3 regions of the Streptococcus intestinihominis genome follow, and region 2 is predicted to be linked to each of the others. Evidence: predicted binding sites of a transcription regulator. Region 2 holds the regulator's gene; each other region holds the start of a gene.

Region 1 (7,054 bases), on a different contig from region 2:
ACCATTGAAGAGTTGCACGACCTCCTTGTCTCTAAGGAAATTTCAGCAACCGAATTGACACAAGCGACGCTTGACGATATCGAGGGACGTGAAGAAGCGATTAATGCCTTTGTAACGGTGGCCGAAGAAGCTGCCCTTGCACAAGCCAAGGCTATTGATGAAAAAGGAATCGATGCAGACAACCTCCTGTCAGGGATTCCACTCGCTGTCAAAGACAATATCTCAACAGATGGCATCTTGACCACTGCGGCATCAAAAATGCTCTATAACTACGAGCCAATCTTTGATGCGACAGCTGTTGCCAATGCCAAAGCAAAAGACATGATTGTCATCGGGAAGACCAACATGGATGAATTTGCCATGGGTGGATCTGGTGAAACATCTTACTATGGCGCGACTAAAAACGCTTGGGACCACAGCAAGGTGCCTGGTGGTTCATCTAGCGGATCTGCGGCAGCTGTAGCTTCAGGGCAAGTCCGCTTGTCCCTTGGTTCAGATACAGGTGGATCTATCCGCCAACCGGCTGCCTTCAACGGAATCGTCGGTCTCAAACCAACTTATGGAACGGTTTCCCGTTTTGGTCTCATTGCCTTTGGTAGCTCACTGGACCAAATTGGACCGTTTGCACCAACCGTTAAGGAAAATGCACAATTGCTCAATGTTATTGCCAGTGAAGATGCCAAGGATTCAACTTCTGCGCCTGTTCGTGTAGCTGACTTTACTTCAAAAATCGGTCAAGATATTAAAGGCATGAAGATTGCCCTTCCGAAGGAATACCTCGGTGAAGGGATTGACCCAGAAGTCAAAGAAACCATCCTCAATGCGGCTAAACACTTTGAAAAATTGGGAGCAACTGTCGAAGAAGTTAGCTTGCCTCATTCTAAATACGGGGTTGCCGTTTATTACATCATAGCTTCTTCAGAAGCTTCTTCAAACTTGCAACGTTTCGACGGGATTCGCTATGGTTTCCGTGCGGAAGATGCCAAGAACTTGGATGATATCTACGTGAACACTCGTAGTCAAGGCTTCGGAGATGAGGTCAAACGCCGTATCATGCTTGGTACCTTTAGTTTGTCATCTGGTTACTACGATGCCTACTACAAGAAAGCAGGCCAAGTCCGTACCCTCATTATCCAAGACTTCGAAAAAGTCTTTGCGGATTACGACCTTATCCTTGGTCCAACCGCTCCAAGCGTGGCCTTTGATTTGGATTCGCTCAACCATGATCCGGTTGCCATGTACTTGGCTGACCTCTTGACCATTCCAGTCAACTTGGCAGGTCTTCCAGGGATTTCGATTCCTGCAGGTTTTGCGCAAGGTCTTCCAGTTGGTTTGCAGTTGATTGGTCCCAAGTATTCTGAAGAAACCATCTACCAAGCTGCAGCGGCTTTTGAAGCTACGACGGATTACCACAAGCAACAACCCCTTATTTTCGGAGGTGACAATTAATGAACTTTGAAACAGTCATCGGACTTGAAGTCCACGTTGAATTGAATACAAACTCAAAAATTTTCTCACCAACCTCTGCTCACTTTGGGAACGAGCAAAATGCTAACACTAATGTGATTGACTGGTCTTTCCCAGGTGTGCTTCCTGTCTTGAACAAGGGTGTTGTGGACGCTGGGATCAAGGCTGCTTTGGCGCTGAATATGGATATCCACCAGCACATGCACTTTGACCGTAAGAACTATTTTTACCCTGATAATCCAAAGGCTTACCAAATTTCGCAATTTGACGAGCCAATCGGATATAACGGTTGGATTGAAGTGCAATTGGAAGACGGCTCAACTAAGAAAATCGGGATTGAACGGGCTCACTTGGAAGAAGATGCCGGTAAGAACACCCACGGAACAGACGGTTTCTCTTATGTAGACCTCAACCGTCAAGGGGTCCCATTGATCGAAATCGTATCTGAAGCAGATATGCGTTCTCCAGAAGAAGCCTACGCTTATTTGACAGCTTTGAAAGAAGTCATCCAGTACACTGGCATTTCAGACGTCAAGATGGAAGAAGGGTCTATGCGGGTGGATGCTAACATTTCCCTTCGCCCATACGGTCAAGAGGAATTTGGTACCAAGACGGAGTTGAAAAACTTGAACTCATTCTCCAACGTCCGTAAAGGTCTTGAATACGAAGTTGAGCGTCAAGCGAAAATCTTGCGTTCAGGTGGTGTCATTCGTCAAGAAACACGCCGTTATGATGAAGCTAATAAGAGCACCATTCTTATGCGGGTCAAAGAAGGAGCTGCGGATTACCGTTACTTCCCAGAACCAGACCTTCCCTTGTTTGAAATCTCAGATGAGTGGATCGAAGAAATGCGTACGGAGTTGCCAGAGTTTCCAAAAGACCGTCGTGCTCGCTATGTGGCAGAGCTTGGTTTATCTGACTATGATGCCAACCAATTGACAGCGACCAAAGTTACTTCTGACTTCTTTGAAGCAGCTGTAGCCCTTGGTGGTGATGCCAAACAAGTGTCTAACTGGCTCCAAGGTGAAGTCGCACAATTCTTGAACGCAGAAGGCAAGACGCTGGAAGAAATTCAATTGACACCAGAAAACTTGGTCGAAATGATTGCCATCATCGAAGATGGAACCATTTCATCTAAGATTGCCAAGAAAGTCTTCGTTCATTTGGCGAAAAACGGTGGTGGCGCGCGTGAATACGTCGAAAAAGCCGGCTTGGTACAGATTTCAGATCCTGAAGTCTTGATCCCGATCATCCACCAAGTCTTTGCAGACAATGAAGCAGCCGTAGCCGACTTCAAGTCAGGTAAACGGAACGCGGACAAGGCCTTCACCGGCTTCCTCATGAAAGCAACCAAAGGCCAAGCCAACCCACAAGTAGCCCTCAAGTTACTTGCCCAAGAATTGGCGAAGTTGAAAGATAGTGAATAATAGGAACAGGCACCTTTTAGTGTCTGTCAGATTCATGACAAAGATATCTTAGAAACTTTCCTTAGGTGAGTACGGACGTCAGCGAACTTCGAAGAAGTTCCATGACTAATTATTGAGCCTAGGGTCTCAATAATTCCGAGTGCTAGAAACAATTGTGTTTCTAGCACTTTTCTCTCAGCGGAAAGTTTCAGTATATGTTTACATTCTAACAGGCACCTTTTAGTGTCTGTTTTTGCTTTTTCAGAGGTGATAAAAAATGGAATTTAATTGACAAAGTCTTCTGAATTTAATAAAATAAAAAACAGACCGACAGTCTGTTTTTGAGGAGGGGGAGTTACTTGAAACAAGAAATAAAATCAAAAAGAAGTAAAGATCAAATTATTCAAGCAGCCTTGTCCTTGTTTTCAAATAAAGGCTATAAAGAAACAACGATGGCTGATTTAGTAGCGGCGACAGGATTGTCAAAAGGGGCTGTTTACCATCACTTCAAAAGTAAAGAAGAGATTCTACAACTCTTAATGGAGCAAGAAACGAACTACCTATCAATTTTTCTAGAAGAATTGTCAAAAAACGAAGGAGTTTCATCAACAGATCGTCTATTACAATTAGTTGGTTATTTAATAGGCAATGAGAATATGAAACAGCTTATTGGTATAGACTGGGCACAAAAGATACCGTTCGGTTTGTTGTTTTCTTTAAAAAATACGGTAAATATTCTTTCCAAATATGTAGGAATAATCATTCATCAAGGAAATGAGAAGGGCGAATTTTCTTGTAAATATCCTTTAGAGACAGCTACAACACTATCTCTATTAATTGATGTGTGGCTTGATCCAACTATATCAGGTGAAGAAATGATTTCCTTCTCTCAAAAATTAGACTATATTGCAATCTATTTAAATTGTAGTGGTGTTCCCATTTTATCTGAAAAAAGGTGTAAAGAGATAAAAAATTTACTTCATAAAGGAGATAAAAGATGAATCGTATTTTAAGAGTTTTATTTATCCTAGTCATTATCGCCATGTCTGGAGCGATTATCTTCCAGTTATTCTTTCCATCCTATATGGGAAGTCATTCGGGATACGGTATTTCTGTCGGTTGGCAGAGGGAGATTGGGATTTGGAATGTGGCGGTCCTTGTGATTCTCATTGCTGTTAATTTCAAATATGATTGGTTTTATCTTCGTACGGTTTTATTGGCCTTGATTGTTGGTGGCATCGGAATTGGGACCAATCATTTATTTGCTTATCTCAACTATCATTTGCCAGTAAATGCTATTGGAGCTTTTGAAAATTATCTTCTTGTTCTGGGCTGGATTGTCGGTTGGAAACTAGAGTCATCTCGGGCCGATAATTAAGATATTAACCGTCTGTTTCTTCTTGACTAAGTTTGTGAAAGGGTTTACAATATGGTTGTCGGGTTTCCTGAAAGGGAATTACAATTCATGGAAAAATAGGAGAATCATATGGAAACAATGAAAGCTGCCCGCTGGCATGGTAAGAAGGACGTTCGTATCGAAGAAGTAGAAGTCCCTAAAGTACAACCTCATCAAGTAAAGGTTGCGGTCAAATTCACAGGAATCTGTGGGACAGACTTGCATGAATACTTGGATGGACCAATCTTCATTCCAACAGAAGAGCATGTTTATTCTGGTCAAAAAGCACCCGTTACCCTCGGTCACGAGTTTGCTGGAGAAATTGTTGAGGTTGGAAGCGATGTGACTCGTGTTAAAGTCGGGGATCGTGTGACGATTGAACCAATTTTGGCAGAACACAACTTAATTGGTGACTACAACCTTGATCCAAACTTGAACTTCGTCGGTCTTGCGGCAGATGGTGGGTTTGCTAAATACTGTGTCCTAGATGGAGATTTAGTCCATGTGATTCCAGATAGCTTGAGCTATGAGCAAGCCGCGCTTACAGAGCCTGCTGCTGTAGCCGTTTATGCAGTTCGTCAATCTGCTTTGAAAACAGGCGATACAGCTGTTATCTTTGGTTTAGGCCCAATTGGTCTTTTGATCGTGGAAGCCCTTCGTGCAGCAGGAGCATCAAAAATCTATGCGGTTGAATTGTCCCCTGAACGTCAAGCAAAAGCAGAAGAGCTAGGTGCCATTGTGGTTCGTCCAGAAGAAGGTGAATCAATCGTTGAAGCCATTCATCGCTTGACGGATGGTGGAGCGGATGTGTCTTATGAAGTAACAGGGGTTCCTGTTGTTCTTGGACAAGCTCTTGCAGCAGTTCATAAGGCTGGTGAGTGTATGGTTGTTTCTATTTGGGAACGCGAAGCCAGCATCAATCCTAATGAATTCGCCATTCAAGAAAAGACTCTTAAAGGGATTATCGCTTATCGCCACATCTTCCCTAAAGTATTGGAATTGATGGAACAAGGCTATTTCTCTGCTGAAAAATTGGTTACCAAGAAAATCAAATTGGAAAATATTGTTCAAGATGGCTTTATCGAATTAACGCAAGATAAATCGCAAATCAAGATTTTGGTTGAGCCATAAATTAGTATATTTTATGAATAAAACCAGTCCATTTGGGCTGGTTTTTTTTACTGGGGAGGACAATATAAAAAGATAGTATAAATTGAGAAAACGCTTGCATAAATAATTCTTACATGCTATACTGGTTGAACACTAATCATTTTAAGGAGACAGATATGAAACAGAAACCTTCTGTGTCAGGCGATAAACAAGTCGTCTATGCGATTCGTCGATTGAAAAATGGCGTTGGTTCGGTGGCGATTGCGACGAGCTTGGCTTTATTAACAGCCTTTGCTGGTCCGGTCAGTGCGGATGAGGTGGTCAATCCCCCCGCAGCAGCTTCAGAAGTGGTGACAGCCCCGTCAAATGAAGCAAGCACTTCTTCATCGGATGTGAAACCAGCTACGAACACTGAGACAAGTGAAACCCCAAAAGTGGCGGAAGAAAGTGTCACTGCGCCTGAAAATGTAAGCGCCCTCACTGAAGGAGTGGCTTCTCCTCAGTCTGTGAAGGCAGAGGAGCCGATAGCTGATCAGACTATCCGGATTCACGTGAAAAAGCTACCAGAAGAAAACAAGGAAACTCAGGGGCTCTGGACCTGGGATGATGTTGAAAAGCCGTCTGAAAACTGGCCAACAGGTGCCCAATCCTTTAAGGACGCAAAGACAGATGACTACGGCTATTATCTAGATGTCAAGCTTAAAAATGATCAGGCTAAGAAGATTAGCTTCCTCATCAACAATGTTAAAGGGGACAATATCACAGGGGACAAGTCCATTGAATTGCTCTCTCCAAAAATGAATGAAGCTTGGTTGGATGACAAATTTAAAGTCTATTCTTATCAGCCTCAAGCAGAGGGAACGGTCAGAGTCAATTACTATCGGACAGATGGAAATTATGATAAAAAATCTCTCTGGTATTGGGGAGATGTAGAGAATCCGAGCAGTGCTACTTGGCCGGATGGGACAGATTTTGTAGCGACAGGGAAATACGGTCGTTACATCGATATCCCCTTAAAGGAAGCTGCAAAAGAATTTGGTTTCTTATTATTGGACGAGAGCAAGTCTGGAGACGATGTGAAAATTCGACAAGAAGATTATAAATTTGCTGACTTGAAGAACCATAGCCAGATTTTCTTACGGGACGATGATCCGACTGTTTACACCAATCCATACTATGTCAACGATATCCGTATGACAGGTGCCCAGCATGTCGGTAAGGAAAAGATTGAAGCCAGCTTTTCGACCTTGGCGGGAGCACAGAAAGAAGAATTGCTCAAGCGGACCAAGATCACAGATGCTCAAGGAAATTCTGTCACCATTAAGGACCTGCTTTTAGATGAAGCAGGAAAGAAAGTAACCTATACAGGAGATTTCTCTCAGGTTGATCAATCCTATACGGTTCAATACGACAATGATCGCTTCACCACCAAAATGAACTGGCGCCTCAAGGATGAAGCCTATAGCTACGATGGAACGCTCGGAGCTCATCTTCATGAAGGAGGGAAGAAGGTTGATCTCACCCTCTGGTCACCAAGTGCGGACAAGGTATCCGTTGTCATCTATGATAAGAACGATTCTGAAAAACTAGTTGGCCGTGTGGCTCTAGAAAAAGGGGAGCGAGGAACTTGGAAGCAGACTCTTTCTGCTGATTCAGGACTGGCTATCCAAGATTA
Region 2 (7,054 bases):
TATGGCTTGGGCTCGCTACGAAATTGATCTTGTGGTTATCAATCTGGTACTCGATATGGGCGATATTTCGATAGGAATAGGTTGAATTATCAACAGAGAGAATGTGAAAACCTGGCCGGCTAGGAGTGATTTCAATCTTATCTTTTTTGGGAACAATAATCGATGACCCCAAAGTTCGATAGACACGATTATTCAGACTAGCGATTTCAGCAATCTGAAGCGCTTCAATCGTCGGGTGAAGAACAGCTCCTCCCAAAGATTTGTTATAAGCTGTGCTACCTGTAGGGGTCGAAACCGTAATGCCATCCCCTCTGAATCGCTCAAAATGAACGCCATTGATGGTTAAATCAGCCACCATGGTTCGATCGCTGCGTTTGATTGTCGCTTCGTTAAGGGCTCGCATAATCTTCGTATCCCCATTATCAAAGGTCACTTTGACATTAAGGATTGGGTAAGATACCTTGGCACCTGTATCGAACTTGAGATTTTCTACCAACTTGTCAATCTCATCATCTAAATAGTCCGTATAAAATCCAAGATGCCCCGTATGCACTCCAACAAAACGAACCCGATCTAATTGACTCTCGTACTTATGAAAAGCCGAGAGCAACATACCATCCCCACCGATAGAGATCACGATATCCGGATGCTTCTCAGTTAAGATAAAATTATTCTTTTTTAATTTATAACGAAGTTGTTGAAAAACCTCTTCGCTCTGGCGTTTTCGATTCCGAATAATCGAAACCTTTTTACCTGTAGTCCTCATCTGTATCATCACTATTTCCGACGCCATCGTTTAATTTACGATGCATTGGATCAAAAAGAGCTTGCGCCTCCTGAATGGCATCACGAATGGCACCCATTTCCTCATCGAGTTGATAAGCCAAATTCGCGGTGACTTCAAGACGCTTCTTAATCTCGTCCGGAAAATCTCCTTTATATTTGTAATTTAATGAGTGTTCAATGGTGGCCCAGAAATTCATAGACAAAGTACGAATCTGAATCTCTGCCAAAATCGTTTCATAGCCATTAATGGTATCTACTGGATACTCTACCACTACATGATAGCTTCGATACCCACTTGATTTCTTGTGACGAATATAGTCTCTTTCTTGAACCACGCGCATATCCTGACGCTTCCGCAAGACTTCTAGGACTTCGTCTACGTCATCTACAAATTGAACCATGATCCTCAGACCAGCAATATCTTGCATATCTTGAGCCAGGTTCTCTTCAGATATACTTCTGCGTTCCATCTTTTCGAAAATACTCTCAATCGGCTTCACACGACCGGTCACAAACTCGATTGGGGAATGCTTTTGTTGTTTGCGATACTGCTTTCTTATCCCACGAAGTTTAATCTTCAACTCCCCAACTGCTTGGATATAGGGATCTAAAAAATTTTCCCAATCAATCGCCATTGAATCACCTTGTCATCTCAAAGTTTTTTGTATAAAATAAACACATCTATTATTATATCATAAAGAGCTTGCAAACGAAAGAAAAGGACGTAGCTATGAATCATTTAGAAATTGAATTTAAAACCTTACTAACCAAAGAAGAGTACCATTCTCTAGAAGACTTTTTCAAGGACCAACCTCCTATCCGACAAACCAATCACTATATTGACACGCCCGACCAAGCTATCCGGAATCATCGGATGGCCTTGCGAATTCGTACCTTAGCTGATCGGGCTGAGCTAACCCTTAAAGTACCGCAAGATGCGGGACATTTTGAATACAATCAAGCCCTTACTTTTGAACAAGTAGAAGCCTTTCTCTCCAAGAAGAAACTCCCTCAAGGTGAGATTGCCAGCTTTCTCACTGCTTTAGACATTCCTCTAACTTCCTTAGATGTCTGGGGAAGTCTAGAAACAGAGAGACGGGAGAAAAGAATCCCTAAAGGATTATTAGCTTTTGACCGTAGTCGCTATAACTCTATCGAGGACTATGAGTTGGAGATGGAGGTAGATGACGCCTCAGATGAAACTTATTTTCACGAATTTCTCAAGGAAAAACAAATTGAATACAAGCCAGCAAAAAGTAAAGTAGCAAGATTGGCTCAAAGTTTGCTAAAAAGCTGAAATTACTGAATTTTTTTGCTAAAATAAGACTAGACAAAAATATCTAAATGAGGATCAAACACATGTCAGAAAAAAACAATATGAAGCTCTTCGCACTCAACTCCAACCAAGAAATTGCACAAAAAATTTCGGAAGTTGCTGGCATCCCACTCGGAAAGCTTTCTTCACGTCAATTCTCAGATGGTGAAATCCAAATTAATATCGAAGAAAGTGTGCGTGGATATGATATTTACATCATCCAATCTACTAGCTTCCCAGTGAACAATCACTTAATGGAATTGTTAATCATGGTAGATGCTTGCCAACGAGCAAGTGCCCATACCGTAAACGTGGTCCTTCCATACTTTGGGTATGCTCGTCAAGACCGCACTGCTGCTCCTCGCGAACCAATTACAGCAAAATTAGTTGCCAACATGCTTGTCAAGGCAGGGGTAGACCGTGTTGTAACCCTCGATCTTCATGCGGTTCAAGTACAAGGCTTCTTCGATATCCCAGTAGACAACTTGTTCACGATTCCTCTATTTGCTGATCACTATATCAAACAAGGTTTAACCGGTTCAGATGTAGTGGTTGTCAGCCCTAAAAATTCTGGAGTGAAACGCGCACGCAATCTTGCAGAATATCTAGATGCCCCAATTGCTATCATCGACTACGCCCAAGACGATTCTAGCCGTGACGAGGGCTACATCATCGGGGATGTTAAAGGTAAAAAAGCAATCCTGATCGATGATATTCTAAATACAGGAAAAACCTTCTCTGAGGCTGCAAAAATTGTTCAACGCGACGGCGCCACTGAGATTTATGCCGTTTCTAGTCACGGACTTTTCGTTAAGGGAGCCGCAGACCTACTGGATCAAGCACCGATTAAAGAGATTTTGGTTACAGACTCTGTAGCAACCAAAGAACAAAAACCAAAAAATGTAAAATACATTACTGCAAGTGAATTGATTGGAGATGCTCTTGTTCGTATCCAAGAGCGAAAACCAGTTAGTCCACTCTTTGCATACCACAAGAAATAAGGTGATGGCGTGATTTATTTTGACAATGCGGCAACCACTCCCCTAAGCCCAGGAGTAATCAAGGTGATGACAGAAACGATGGAAACTAGTTTCGGAAATCCCTCTAGCCTCCACTCCCATGGTCGTCAAGCGAAAAAGATTCTTAGAGATGCTAGGGAAGGCGTTGCAACTTGTTTAAAGACCTCTAGTCAACAGATTATCTTCACTTCTGGCGGGACCGAAAGCAATAACACAGTTATAAAGGGCTACTGTCTCAAACATAGACAGCAAGGGAAGCATATTATTACCACGGCTATTGAGCACCATGCCGTTCTGGAACCAATTGAGTACTTGGTCCAAGAATATGGATTTGAAGTAACCATCATTCAACCGGTCGATCAAAAGATTCGACCTGAAGATATTCGAGCTGCACTTCGTCCCGATACAATTTTAGTATCTACCATGTATGCCAACAACGAAACGGGTGATCTCTTGCCTATCAAGGACATTTCAGACCTTTTAAAAGACCATCCTGCTGCTTTTCATGTCGATGCAGTTCAAGCCGTTGGTAAACTTGCTGTAGCCCCTGAAGAGCTAGGAGTTGATTTTCTAACCGCATCGGCCCATAAATTTCACGGACCTAAGGGAGTTGGTTTTCTCTATGCTAAAAAGCCTGACTTCTTCAATCTCTTACACGGAGGTGACCAAGAAGACAAGCGTCGAGCTAGTACAGAGAACTTGATTTCAATTGCAGGAATGGCTCAAGCCCTCAAAGAAGCAACTGATCAGTTAGACGCAAATTATCAGTATATTCAGCGCTTATCTGATCGTATCCTAACTGGCCTAGAAGATTTAGATTTCTATCTGAATAGCACAGACTCCAAACTTCCTCATGTCTTGAACATTGGCTTTCCTGGTATCAGCAATGATATCCTACTGCTACGTTTAGATATGGCGGGAATTTCAGTCTCAACTGGCTCTGCTTGTACTGCGGGGACTGTTCAGCCAAGTCATGTCCTTGCAGCTTATTACGGCGAAGATTCACCCCGCTTGAAGGAATCTATTCGCATTAGTTTATCCGAATTCAATACGACTGCTGAGGTCGATACTTTTATAACAACTATACACAAAATTTTAGGAGAATTACATGGCATTTGAAACATCTGTCTCATTACCAAACTGCGATTACACATACGCAATCCATCCAAATATTAAAAAATATACCCTACGCGACAATACCTTTGCACAAACAAAGGTCGGGAACTACGAATTAAATCGTTTGTTAGAAGCTATTCCAAATAGCGGAGATGGCTTTAAGTTAAAAATTATCATCAATAAGGATTTAACAGGATTTAAAATTAACATTACTGACAAGTCAGGCCTTCGTTTGGTAAATATTTTTAAAAACCCAGAAAACAAGATTATCCAACAAAAATTCTACTTCCTCATGGACAGTTTAGTTGAACGTGAAATCTTTGAAAGGATTGAAAACTAATGACCAATGGTCCTGTAGTCCTCACCTATTTGGATGCATACCAAAAAGAACGTCAGGTTAGCTACGATAACATCGATCACTGTCTATTAGCCTTCTCAGGCTGTGTGACCATTCCAGATTCCTATCAGGTTGTTTCTGTTACCTACAAGGAGCATACCTTACCTTTCACTGGAAAAATCGGTGACTTTTATCGCTATCTGATTCAGTTCGATCAGAGTTTAAGAAATTCCAATTAACAAAGAAAACACCATTTTGGTGTTTTTTTAGTAGAAGATAGTTGCTTTTTTCACAAACTTTTTATACAATAGATTTGAAAGGTTGTGATATTGTGAAACAAGATAAGACTAATCCAATTCCTCGTGCTACTGCCAAACGACTCTCCTTGTATTACCGCATTTTTAAACGCTTTAATGCAGAGAAAATCGAGCGAGCAAATTCAAAACAGATTGCTGAAGCCATCGGGATTGATTCCGCAACTGTTCGTCGAGACTTCTCCTACTTTGGAGAGCTTGGACGACGTGGTTTTGGTTATGATGTCAAAAAGTTAATGAACTTCTTTGCCGATCTCTTGAATGATAACTCCATCACCAATGTTGCTATCGTCGGGATTGGAAATATGGGGAGTGCCCTTCTTCACTATCGCTTCCATGAGCGAAACAAAATGAAAATTGTCATGGCATTTGATACGGATGATCATGAGTTAGTCGGCACTAAAAGTAAAGATGGTATACCGATTTACGGGATCTCCACACTAAAAGAAAAACTTGAGGGACAAGAGATTCAAACAGCCATTTTAACCGTTCCAAGTGTAAAATCTCAAGAAGTTGCAGATTTATTAGTTGAAGCTGGTATCAAGGGAATCCTTAGCTTTTCTCCCGTACACTTAACAGTTCCAAAAGATGTGGTAGTCCAATATGTCGACCTAACCAGTGAACTGCAAACCCTTCTCTACTTTATGCGTAAAAATTCATGATAAGCAAAGAGGCTGGGACAAAAGTCCTAGCCTCTCAATTGTCTTTGGATGATCGAGCAAGACGCAGTGGTTGAGTGGGCTCTACTACGCTGATTTCATCAGCTTTTACAGCCCTACTCAACTGTGCGGAGGTGGGATGACGAAATCGAATTCTAACGAATTACCGATTTCTGTCCCACTCTCTTTTTCTATACCAATAAATCTGTTTCTTCCCGATAGCTATAGTAATCATCAGTTGAGACAATCAGATGGTCCAGAAAAACAATTCCTAGACAATTGCAGGCTTCAATCATTTGTTGGGTGACGCCATCATCATTCTTGCTGGGATGAATGATCCCGGACGGGTGGTTGTGAACCAAGATTAAGGATGTCGCCATATGCTTGATGGCATAGTGCAAAATTTCTCTCGGTTCTGCAATGCTACGATTGACTGTTCCGATAAAGATCACTTGCTGATGGATAATTTGATTTTGGGTATTCAGATACAGGGCCAATAAATGTTCCTGTTTCTCATGGCCTATTTTTTGTTGCATCATTTTTGCCAGCTTCTGACTACTCATGATTTGTTCCGTTTCAATCACTTCAGAAGTCTGTATTCGTTTCCCTAGTTCAATAGCAGCTAACAGCTCAATGGCCTTAACTTTCCCAATTCCTGGAACTTCCTTTAACTCCTGAAAACTCATACTAGCCAGTTCTTTTAAACTCTTTAGTGAGCCCAGCAGGTCCTGAGCGATCTCGTAGACTGGTTTATTTTTGTTCCCCGTCCGTAATAAGATGGACAGCAATTCTTGATGACTGAGCTTATCAGGTCCTTCTGTTAGCAAACGTTCTCTAGGTAAGAGACCTGATTCTTGAAATACAATATGATACATAAAAAACCTCCTCAATTAATAATTCGCAATTGAGGAGGAAAAAGGACGATTCTGTATAAATTAAATTGGACAAACTACTTCTCTTAAGTTTTCAAGAATTCGAGTTTCTTCATTTGAGAAGTTAATTTTATAGCACTCTTGCACTTGTTCCAAAGACGCAAGAAATTGACGAATTTCGTATCGAATTAAGTGTTCTTGATCATCAGGAAGGTTTTCAATGGTTTCGAAGACCTGTTCAACTTCGTAGATACCCTTGGTAATGAGACCTGTTTTGGGGAAATCATTGACCAGTAAGCCATAGAAGTTTCTTAACAAAGTATAGATATCTTCTGTGCACATTTGGTTCCTCCAAGTTTCTTTCTATCACTCTTCTATTATAAAATAGAAAGCATGCAAAAATATGTCAGTCAGGTAACATTTTATGACTATCCTCTTACAAGTTGGCAGAAAATTAACAGAAAAAAAGGGGGCAGGGACCTCTTTTCAGATTGAAAACAAAGTAATTTAAAAAACTTTCCTTATGTGAGTACGGACGTCAGCGAACTTCGTAGAAGTTCCGTGACTAATTATTGAGTCTCTTCGCTCTTTAATTTCTTGGCTCAGGCTAAAACAGTTCCCCAAACTGTTTTACTC
Region 3 (7,054 bases), on a different contig from region 2:
AAAGACATCGACGAAGAAGTTGAAACTCTTGCTGAATTGAAAGAAAAATACCGCAAAGAGTTGGCTGAAGCGAAAGAAGAAGCTTACAAAGATGCAGTTGAGTCAGCAGCAATTGACCTTGCAGTTGAAAACGCAGAAATCATTGACCTTCCAGAAGAAATGATCCACGAAGAAGTACACCGTGCTGTCAATGAATTCCTTGGAAACATGCAACGTCAAGGAATCTCTCCAGACATGTACTTCCAAATCACTGGTACAACTCAAGAAGATCTTCACAAACAATATGAAGCAGATGCAGCAGCACGTACTAAGACAAACCTTGTCGTAGAAGCAGTTGCTAAAGCAGAAGGCTTCGAAGCAACTGACGAAGAAGTAACTGCAGAAATCGAACAATTGGCAGCAGACTACAACATGCCAGTTGAACAAGTTCGTAGCTTGCTTTCACCAGAAATGTTGAAACACGATATTGCTGTGAAGAAAGCTGTTGAAGTGATCACAAGCACTGCAAAAGTAAAATAAAAAAGACGATCTTCCATCTTGATGGAAACAAGTCATAAGAAGAAAAGCTGAGACCATGTGTCCCGGCTTTTCTCTTCTTATTGGCACGGAATTTTCCTTTGACGAAAGGGGAAAATTATCGTACAATAGAGTGTAACGATAAATGATGTATTCTAGGGGTATCCTCTTTTTTAATGAAAAAGAGTGTTGCCTTGAGATAAAAATGAAGGAGATCTACCTTGGAATTAGAAGTATTTGCTGGACAAGAAAAAAGTGAACTTTCAATGATTGAAGTAGCCCGTGCGATCTTAGAGTCACGTGGCCGTGATCATGAAATGTATTTCAATGACCTGGTCAATGAAATTCAAAACTACCTCGAAAAATCAAACAGTGAAATTCGTGAAGCTCTTCCATTATTCTATACGGAATTGAATGTGGATGGAAGCTTTATCCCACTAGGAGACAACAAATGGGGACTTCGCTCATGGTATGCGATCGATGAGGTAGATGAAGAAATCATCGCTCTTGAAGAAACAGATGAAGACGAAGAGCCTAAGAAACGTAAGAAAAAACGTGTCAACGCCTTTATGGACGGAGACGAAGACGCGATCGATTACAATGCGGATGATCCAGAAGACGAAGATGTCTACGAAGCAGATCCAGCGCTTACTTACGATGATGAAAACCCAGAAGATGAGAAGGATGAAGTAGAAGCCTATGACGCTGAAATCAATGAAATCTCACCAGACGAGTTGGATGAAGAAGTTGAGTTAAGTGACGAAGAAGACGAAGAAGAGTCTTACGAAGACGAAGAATAATCCAAAAAACAAGGAATTCGTTCCTTGTTTTTTCTTTGCTTGAATGATGGTTCAAGGAGGAGTATAATAAGGGTGTAAGCCTGACGTAGTGCAGAAGGAGGAAGCGCATTTGGACTGGATACTTGATCAAAGTTTGGTGGACTTAGGGATTGAGATAGTTGTAATCGGAGTGGCCAAACAGGTGGATCCACATGCTCCCTTATCTGCAACTTTTCTAGCTAAAAAGAAGGAGAAGGAAGCCTGGGCCTTAAATTGTGATCTCAGCTCGGTGAAAGAGGAGGCAGTTGTACAAGGCTATATGGACTTGTTGAAGGAAGTGGGGCGTAGTGTCAAAAAGAACCCGCCAACTATTCTCGCTTTGATTAAGAATATCCAAAGTCGAGGTTTCCTACCGACGATCAATAGTGTGATTGATATCTATAATGTTGAATGTCTTCGTTCCTTTTTAGCCATTGGAGGGCATGATCTGGATAAAATCCAGGGACCCATTGAGTTTACGATTAGTCAAAGAGAGGATACCTTTTTGCCCATCTTATCAACAGAAAAGCATGTTAGTGAAACCGATCCGGTCTACCGAGATCAAGAGGGTATTATGGCCTGGCTAGATGTGAGAGATGGTGAGGGCTATAAGATGGAGGAGACTACCCGCAATGCCCTCTTTATCATCCAGGGGAATCGAGCGACCTCTGTAGAGATGCGATTGGAAGCACTAGATCGAATCAGGGAAGATTTGGCCTCTTGCATGCCCGATTTAGAATTTGAAAAATATCTGGTTACCCCCAGTGAGACAATTCCAATCCCTTAAAGAAGAACTCCTATATTAGGGATGAGTCCTCATCTGAACATAAGAGAGATGTGAAGTAGCCGACGCTCTTCTTGACTTGTGAAAATCTGCAACCTTTGAAAAAAGTTTGAAAAAAATCTTGACAAGAATGTAGAAGATTGATATACTAGTAAGGTACTCAATCGCGGGGATGGCGGAATTGGCAGACGCGCAGGACTAAGGATCCTGTGACCGCTTTAGGTCGTGAGGGTTCAAGTCCCTCTCTCCGCATCGGATAATCAAGACAGCTTCGGCTGTCTTTTTTTGTTTTTCAAAACTTTATGATAGAATAGGTGTGAGATGAGGTGTGAATATGAAGAAGAACTATCTGGTTTTGATCAATGGGGTCCTAGCGCTCGTAGGAAGTGCCATTAATTTTTTTGCTCCAGTCATGATTTTGGCCATGGGGCTCGCTGCACATGAAGATTTCGGAAGTGCCTTGATGGCTTTAATTAGCTGGAACTTCTTTGTCTGTATTCTAGCCATCGCTTCTAGGTGGCTCCTAAAAGATGAAAAGAGGATTCGTAAGTGGATTTCCAATCTTTTTCTGGTAGCGGGTCTCATTCTTTTACTTGCGAATCTCCTTATTTTGTCTTGGAGCTTTCCGTATCTTGAAAGTCCCTTGATGTGGCTATTTGGAAACATCTTTGGGAAAGTTCATGAATTTACTTATTTTTTCTATTCTCAATGGGTCGCAGGAGGATTCCTAGTGATTTCCGGGATTGCATTTTTAGTTTCATTAAAAAATTTTAAAGCAGAGGATTAAAAAGAGGGAGCTTGGGCTCCCTTCTTTTGCGTTTCTATGGGCTGTAGAAGTCTTGGGAAAGTAAGCATTCCTCCTCATTTATCATAAGAAAGCGCTTAAAGCTACAAGAAAAGCTAGCATTTTCAATGAAAAAGTGATAAAATAAACAATGTAAGTGGTTTAACCACAAAAAATAAGAGGAGGCCTACAACTAATGGCAATCGTTTCAGCAGAAAAATTTGTCCAAGCAGCTCGTGACAATGGTTACGCAGTTGGTGGATTTAACACAAACAACCTTGAGTGGACTCAAGCTATCTTGCGTGCAGCAGAAGCTAAAAAAGCTCCAGTTTTGATTCAAACTTCTATGGGTGCTGCTAAATACATGGGTGGTTACAAAGTAGCTCGCAACATGATCGCTAACCTTGTTGAAGCAATGGGTATCACTGTACCAGTTGCAATCCACCTTGACCATGGTCATTACGAAGATGCTCTTGAGTGTATCGAAGTTGGTTACACTTCAATCATGTTCGACGGATCACACCTTCCAGTTGAAGAAAACCTTAAATTGGCGAAAGAAGTTGTAGAAAAAGCTCACGCTAAAGGTATCTCAGTTGAAGCTGAAGTTGGTACAATCGGTGGTGAAGAAGACGGTATCGTTGGTAAAGGTGAATTGGCACCAATCGAAGATGCTAAAGCAATGGTTGCTACAGGAATCGACTTCTTGGCAGCAGGTATTGGTAACATCCACGGTCCATACCCAGCAAACTGGGAAGGTCTTGACCTTGACCACTTGAAGAAATTGACAGAAGCTCTTCCAGGATTCCCAATCGTATTGCACGGTGGTTCAGGTATCCCTGATGAGCAAATCCAAGCAGCTATCAAACTTGGTGTTGCGAAAGTTAACGTTAACACTGAGTGCCAAATCGCATTCGCTAACGCAACTCGTCAATTCGTACGTGAATACGATGCAAACGAAGCAGAATACGACAAGAAGAAACTCTTCGACCCACGTAAATTCTTGAAACCAGGATTCGAAGCAATCACAGCTTCAGTTGAAGAACGTATCGACGTATTTGGTAGCGAAAACAAAGCTTAATCTTGCTTGAAACGTTATTAACCAGAGGTTTATCCGTAAGGATAAGCCTTTTTGATTTCTCTTTTTCTAAAAAATGTTTGTTTCAAACAAATAATGATTGCGATTCTGACAATTTAAGGTTATAATAAACAAAAACGAAGCAAGTAGGTAGGAAATGAAAAAACAGGAAAGACTGAATGAGATTATCAATCTGGTCAATAAGGCTGGAACCGTTTATGTTCAAGACATCATGGAAAGTATGCAGGTGTCGGATATGACGGTCCGTCGGGATTTGATTGAATTGGAAAAGCAAGGTCTCCTTATTCGGGTTCGAAATGGAGCCAAAAGTAACCAATTCCTCCCTTCACGGGAACTGCCCCATGAAGAGAAGTTGCTAAAGAATATTCTGGCTAAGCGTGAAGTAGCAAAGAAAGCTAGCGAGCTGATAAAAGAAGGCGAGAGTATTTTCCTTGGGCCGGGGACCTCTGTTGAGGTTCTTTCCGAAGCCATTAATAATAAGGAACTGCGCGTGGTGACAAATTGTCTACCGATTTTCCAAGAGTTGTTAAAGAAGAAAAGTGATACCTTTAAGGTAATCCTCTTAGGAGGGGAGCTTCGAGAAACCAGTCAAGCTTTTGTCGGCGAGATAACGAACACTCTCATGGAAAGAATGTACTTCCACAAGATGTTTTTTAGTGGGAATGGTATTGTGGATGGACGCGTTCTGACCTCTTCTTTTGAAGAAGCCTATACGCAAAAGTTAGCCTTAGAACGTTCTTCTGAAGCTTACCTACTGATTGACTCCTCCAAGATTGGCAAGGAAGACTTTACCTCTATCTGTTCCTTGAAAAAAGTAACTGCGGTGATAACGGACGATGCATCTGAGAAAGCACATGAAGAATTAGAGGAATATACACGTGTGATTGTATAAATAATAAACTGAAAAAGAGAGAATGATTCTCTCTTTTTTGTTTATTACAAACAATTTAGGGCTAAAAAATAATAAAAAATAAAGAAAAATGAAAAAAGCAAACAAAAAACAGTTGACAACAAACAAAATTAGCGCTATACTGTGTTTGTGAATAACAAAACGAAGTCGAATGAAGAAAGAGGAGAACTTTCTTTGTTGACGGAAATGCAAAAAGGAGAAGCATATGGCAATTGTAGTTGGTGCGGATGCAGCAGGTATCCGCTTAAAAGAAGTAGTCAAAGAATATTTGGAAGCAGAAGGTTTCCAAGTCGTGGACGTGACAGAAGAAGGGCAAGACTTTGTCGATGTGACCTTAGCTGTTGCAAAAGAAGTGAAACAAGCAGAAGATAATCTGGGTATTGTTATTGACGCTTACGGAGCTGGTCCATTTATGGTCGCAACTAAAATTAAAGGAATGGTTGCCGCAGAAGTTTCAGATGAACGCTCTGCCTACATGACCCGTGGCCACAACAATTCTCGTATGATCACTATGGGTGCTCAAATCGTAGGTGACCAATTGGCGAAGAATATTGCCAAAGGTTTTGTGAATGGTAAGTATGACGGTGGTCGCCACCAAATCCGTGTCGATATGCTCAACAAGATGTGCTAAGGAGGAGCGAAAAATGAAAATTGCAATTGGATGTGACCATATTGTTACAACTGAAAAAATGGCTGTTTCTGAATTTTTGAAATCAAAAGGTTATGAAGTCCTTGACTTCGGAACCTATGACCACGCGCGTACCCATTACCCAATTTTTGGGAAAAAAGTCGGAGAAGCAGTCGCTAGTGGTCAAGCTGATCTTGGAGTATGTATCTGTGGTACTGGTGTTGGAATTAACAATGCTGTTAACAAGGTTCCTGGAATTCGTTCAGCCTTGGTTCGCGATATGACAACGGCTCTTTATGCGAAAGAAGAGTTGAATGCCAATGTGATTGGTTTTGGTGGGAAAGTAACTGGTGAGTTGCTCATGTGTGATATCATTGAAGCCTTCATCCATGCGGAATACAAACCAAGTGAAGAAAACAAGAAATTGATTGCCAAGATTCAACATTTGGAAACCCATAATGATCACCAAGAGGATGCAGACTTCTTTACAGAATTCCTTGAAAAATGGGATCGTGGTGAATACCACGACTAAGAGGTGAGTCTATGATTTTAACGGTAACCATGAACCCTTCAATCGACATTTCCTATCCGTTAGAAACCTTACACTTGGATACGGTCAATCGAGTTGACAAGGTAAGCAAAACCGCAGGAGGGAAGGGTCTCAATGTCACACGGGTCCTTGCAGAGATTGGAGATCCTGTCTCGGCAACTGGTCTGATTGGTGGTTCAACAGGCCAATTTATCTTGGACCACCTGGATCAGGAAATCGGCAAAGAATTCTTTGAAATTCAAGGGGAGACCCGGAATTGTATTGCGATCCTTCACGAAGGACAACAAACTGAAATCCTGGAAAAAGGTCCGTCTGTTTCTGAAGAAGAAGGGCAAGCCTTTCTTGATCACTATGAAACCTTGCTTCCAGATGTAGCAGTCGTTGCTATCTCAGGTAGTTTACCAGCTAGCTTGCCACTTGATTATTATTCTCAATTGGTCGAGCGCGCTAAGAAGGCAGGAAAACCAGTCGTTCTGGACTGCTCAGGCGCTTCCCTAGAAAAAGCACTAGTAGCTCCCGTTCAACCAACAGTGATTAAACCCAATAATGAAGAGTTGTCTCAACTCTTAGGCTACGAAGTGACTACGGATTTAGATCAATTAAAAGAGGTCCTTCAATCTGACTTATTTAAAGGAATCGAATGGGTCATCGTCTCCCTAGGAGCTGACGGTGCCTTTGCCAAACATGGTGATGTCTTCTATAAAGTGGATATTCCAAAAATTGAAGTGGTTAATCCAGTGGGATCTGGTGATTCGACAGTTGCTGGGATTGCCTCAGCTCTCTATCATCAGGAAGACGACCAAGCACTTTTAACCAAAGCCAATGTCCTTGGCATGTTGAATGCTCAAGAAGCAACGACAGGCCATATCAATATTCATCGCTATGATGATTTGTATCAACAGATAAATGTAAAAGAGGTATAAGATGGTATTAACAGAACAAAAACGCAACTATTTAGAAAAATTGAG

The links. Region 2 encodes Rex, which represses fermentation and respiration genes when NADH is low (regulators of the CRP and FNR family bind a similar motif). Its sites were predicted from a motif close to TTGTGAANTANTTCACAA; they were not measured.
Region 1: the regulator Rex is predicted to act here: its motif matches at 4,284-4,301, upstream of ACLOR3_RS00755 (2,3-butanediol dehydrogenase).
Region 3: the regulator Rex is predicted to act here: its motif matches at 3,037-3,054, upstream of ACLOR3_RS08460 (class II fructose-bisphosphate aldolase).

Annotation. Positions count from the first base shown of each region.
Region 1 covers NZ_JBKQBL010000001.1:134,721-141,774, reverse strand. Annotated here, with positions in the region: gene gatA (Asp-tRNA(Asn)/Glu-tRNA(Gln) amidotransferase subunit GatA) at 1-1,449, shown strand, start outside; gene gatB (Asp-tRNA(Asn)/Glu-tRNA(Gln) amidotransferase subunit GatB) at 1,449-2,894, shown strand; gene ACLOR3_RS00765 (TetR/AcrR family transcriptional regulator) at 3,233-3,874, shown strand; gene ACLOR3_RS00760 (hypothetical protein) at 3,871-4,251, shown strand; gene ACLOR3_RS00755 (2,3-butanediol dehydrogenase) at 4,360-5,400, shown strand; partial or broken gene ACLOR3_RS00750 (pullulanase) at 5,556-7,054, shown strand, end outside.
Region 2 covers NZ_JBKQBL010000002.1:195,436-202,489, forward strand. Annotated here, with positions in the region: gene ACLOR3_RS04270 (NAD kinase) at 1-766, opposite strand, end outside; gene yjbM (GTP diphosphokinase) at 750-1,421, opposite strand; gene ACLOR3_RS04280 (CYTH domain-containing protein) at 1,517-2,083, shown strand; gene ACLOR3_RS04285 (ribose-phosphate diphosphokinase) at 2,146-3,102, shown strand; gene ACLOR3_RS04290 (cysteine desulfurase family protein) at 3,112-4,239, shown strand; gene ACLOR3_RS04295 (DUF1831 domain-containing protein) at 4,229-4,576, shown strand; gene ACLOR3_RS04300 (DUF4649 family protein) at 4,576-4,812, shown strand; gene ACLOR3_RS04305 (redox-sensing transcriptional repressor Rex) at 4,905-5,549, shown strand; gene radC (RadC family protein) at 5,738-6,421, opposite strand; gene ACLOR3_RS04315 (porphobilinogen deaminase) at 6,482-6,760, opposite strand.
Region 3 covers NZ_JBKQBL010000005.1:51,069-58,122, reverse strand. Annotated here, with positions in the region: gene tig (trigger factor) at 1-519, shown strand, start outside; gene rpoE (DNA-directed RNA polymerase subunit delta) at 738-1,316, shown strand; gene ACLOR3_RS08475 (B3/B4 domain-containing protein) at 1,426-2,121, shown strand; tRNA gene ACLOR3_RS08470 (tRNA-Leu) at 2,285-2,370, shown strand; gene ACLOR3_RS08465 (hypothetical protein) at 2,453-2,905, shown strand; gene ACLOR3_RS08460 (class II fructose-bisphosphate aldolase) at 3,099-3,980, shown strand; gene ACLOR3_RS08455 (DeoR/GlpR family DNA-binding transcription regulator) at 4,135-4,890, shown strand; gene lacA (galactose-6-phosphate isomerase subunit LacA) at 5,114-5,539, shown strand; gene lacB (galactose-6-phosphate isomerase subunit LacB) at 5,553-6,068, shown strand; gene ACLOR3_RS08440 (tagatose-6-phosphate kinase) at 6,080-7,009, shown strand; gene lacD (tagatose-bisphosphate aldolase) at 7,011-7,054, shown strand, end outside.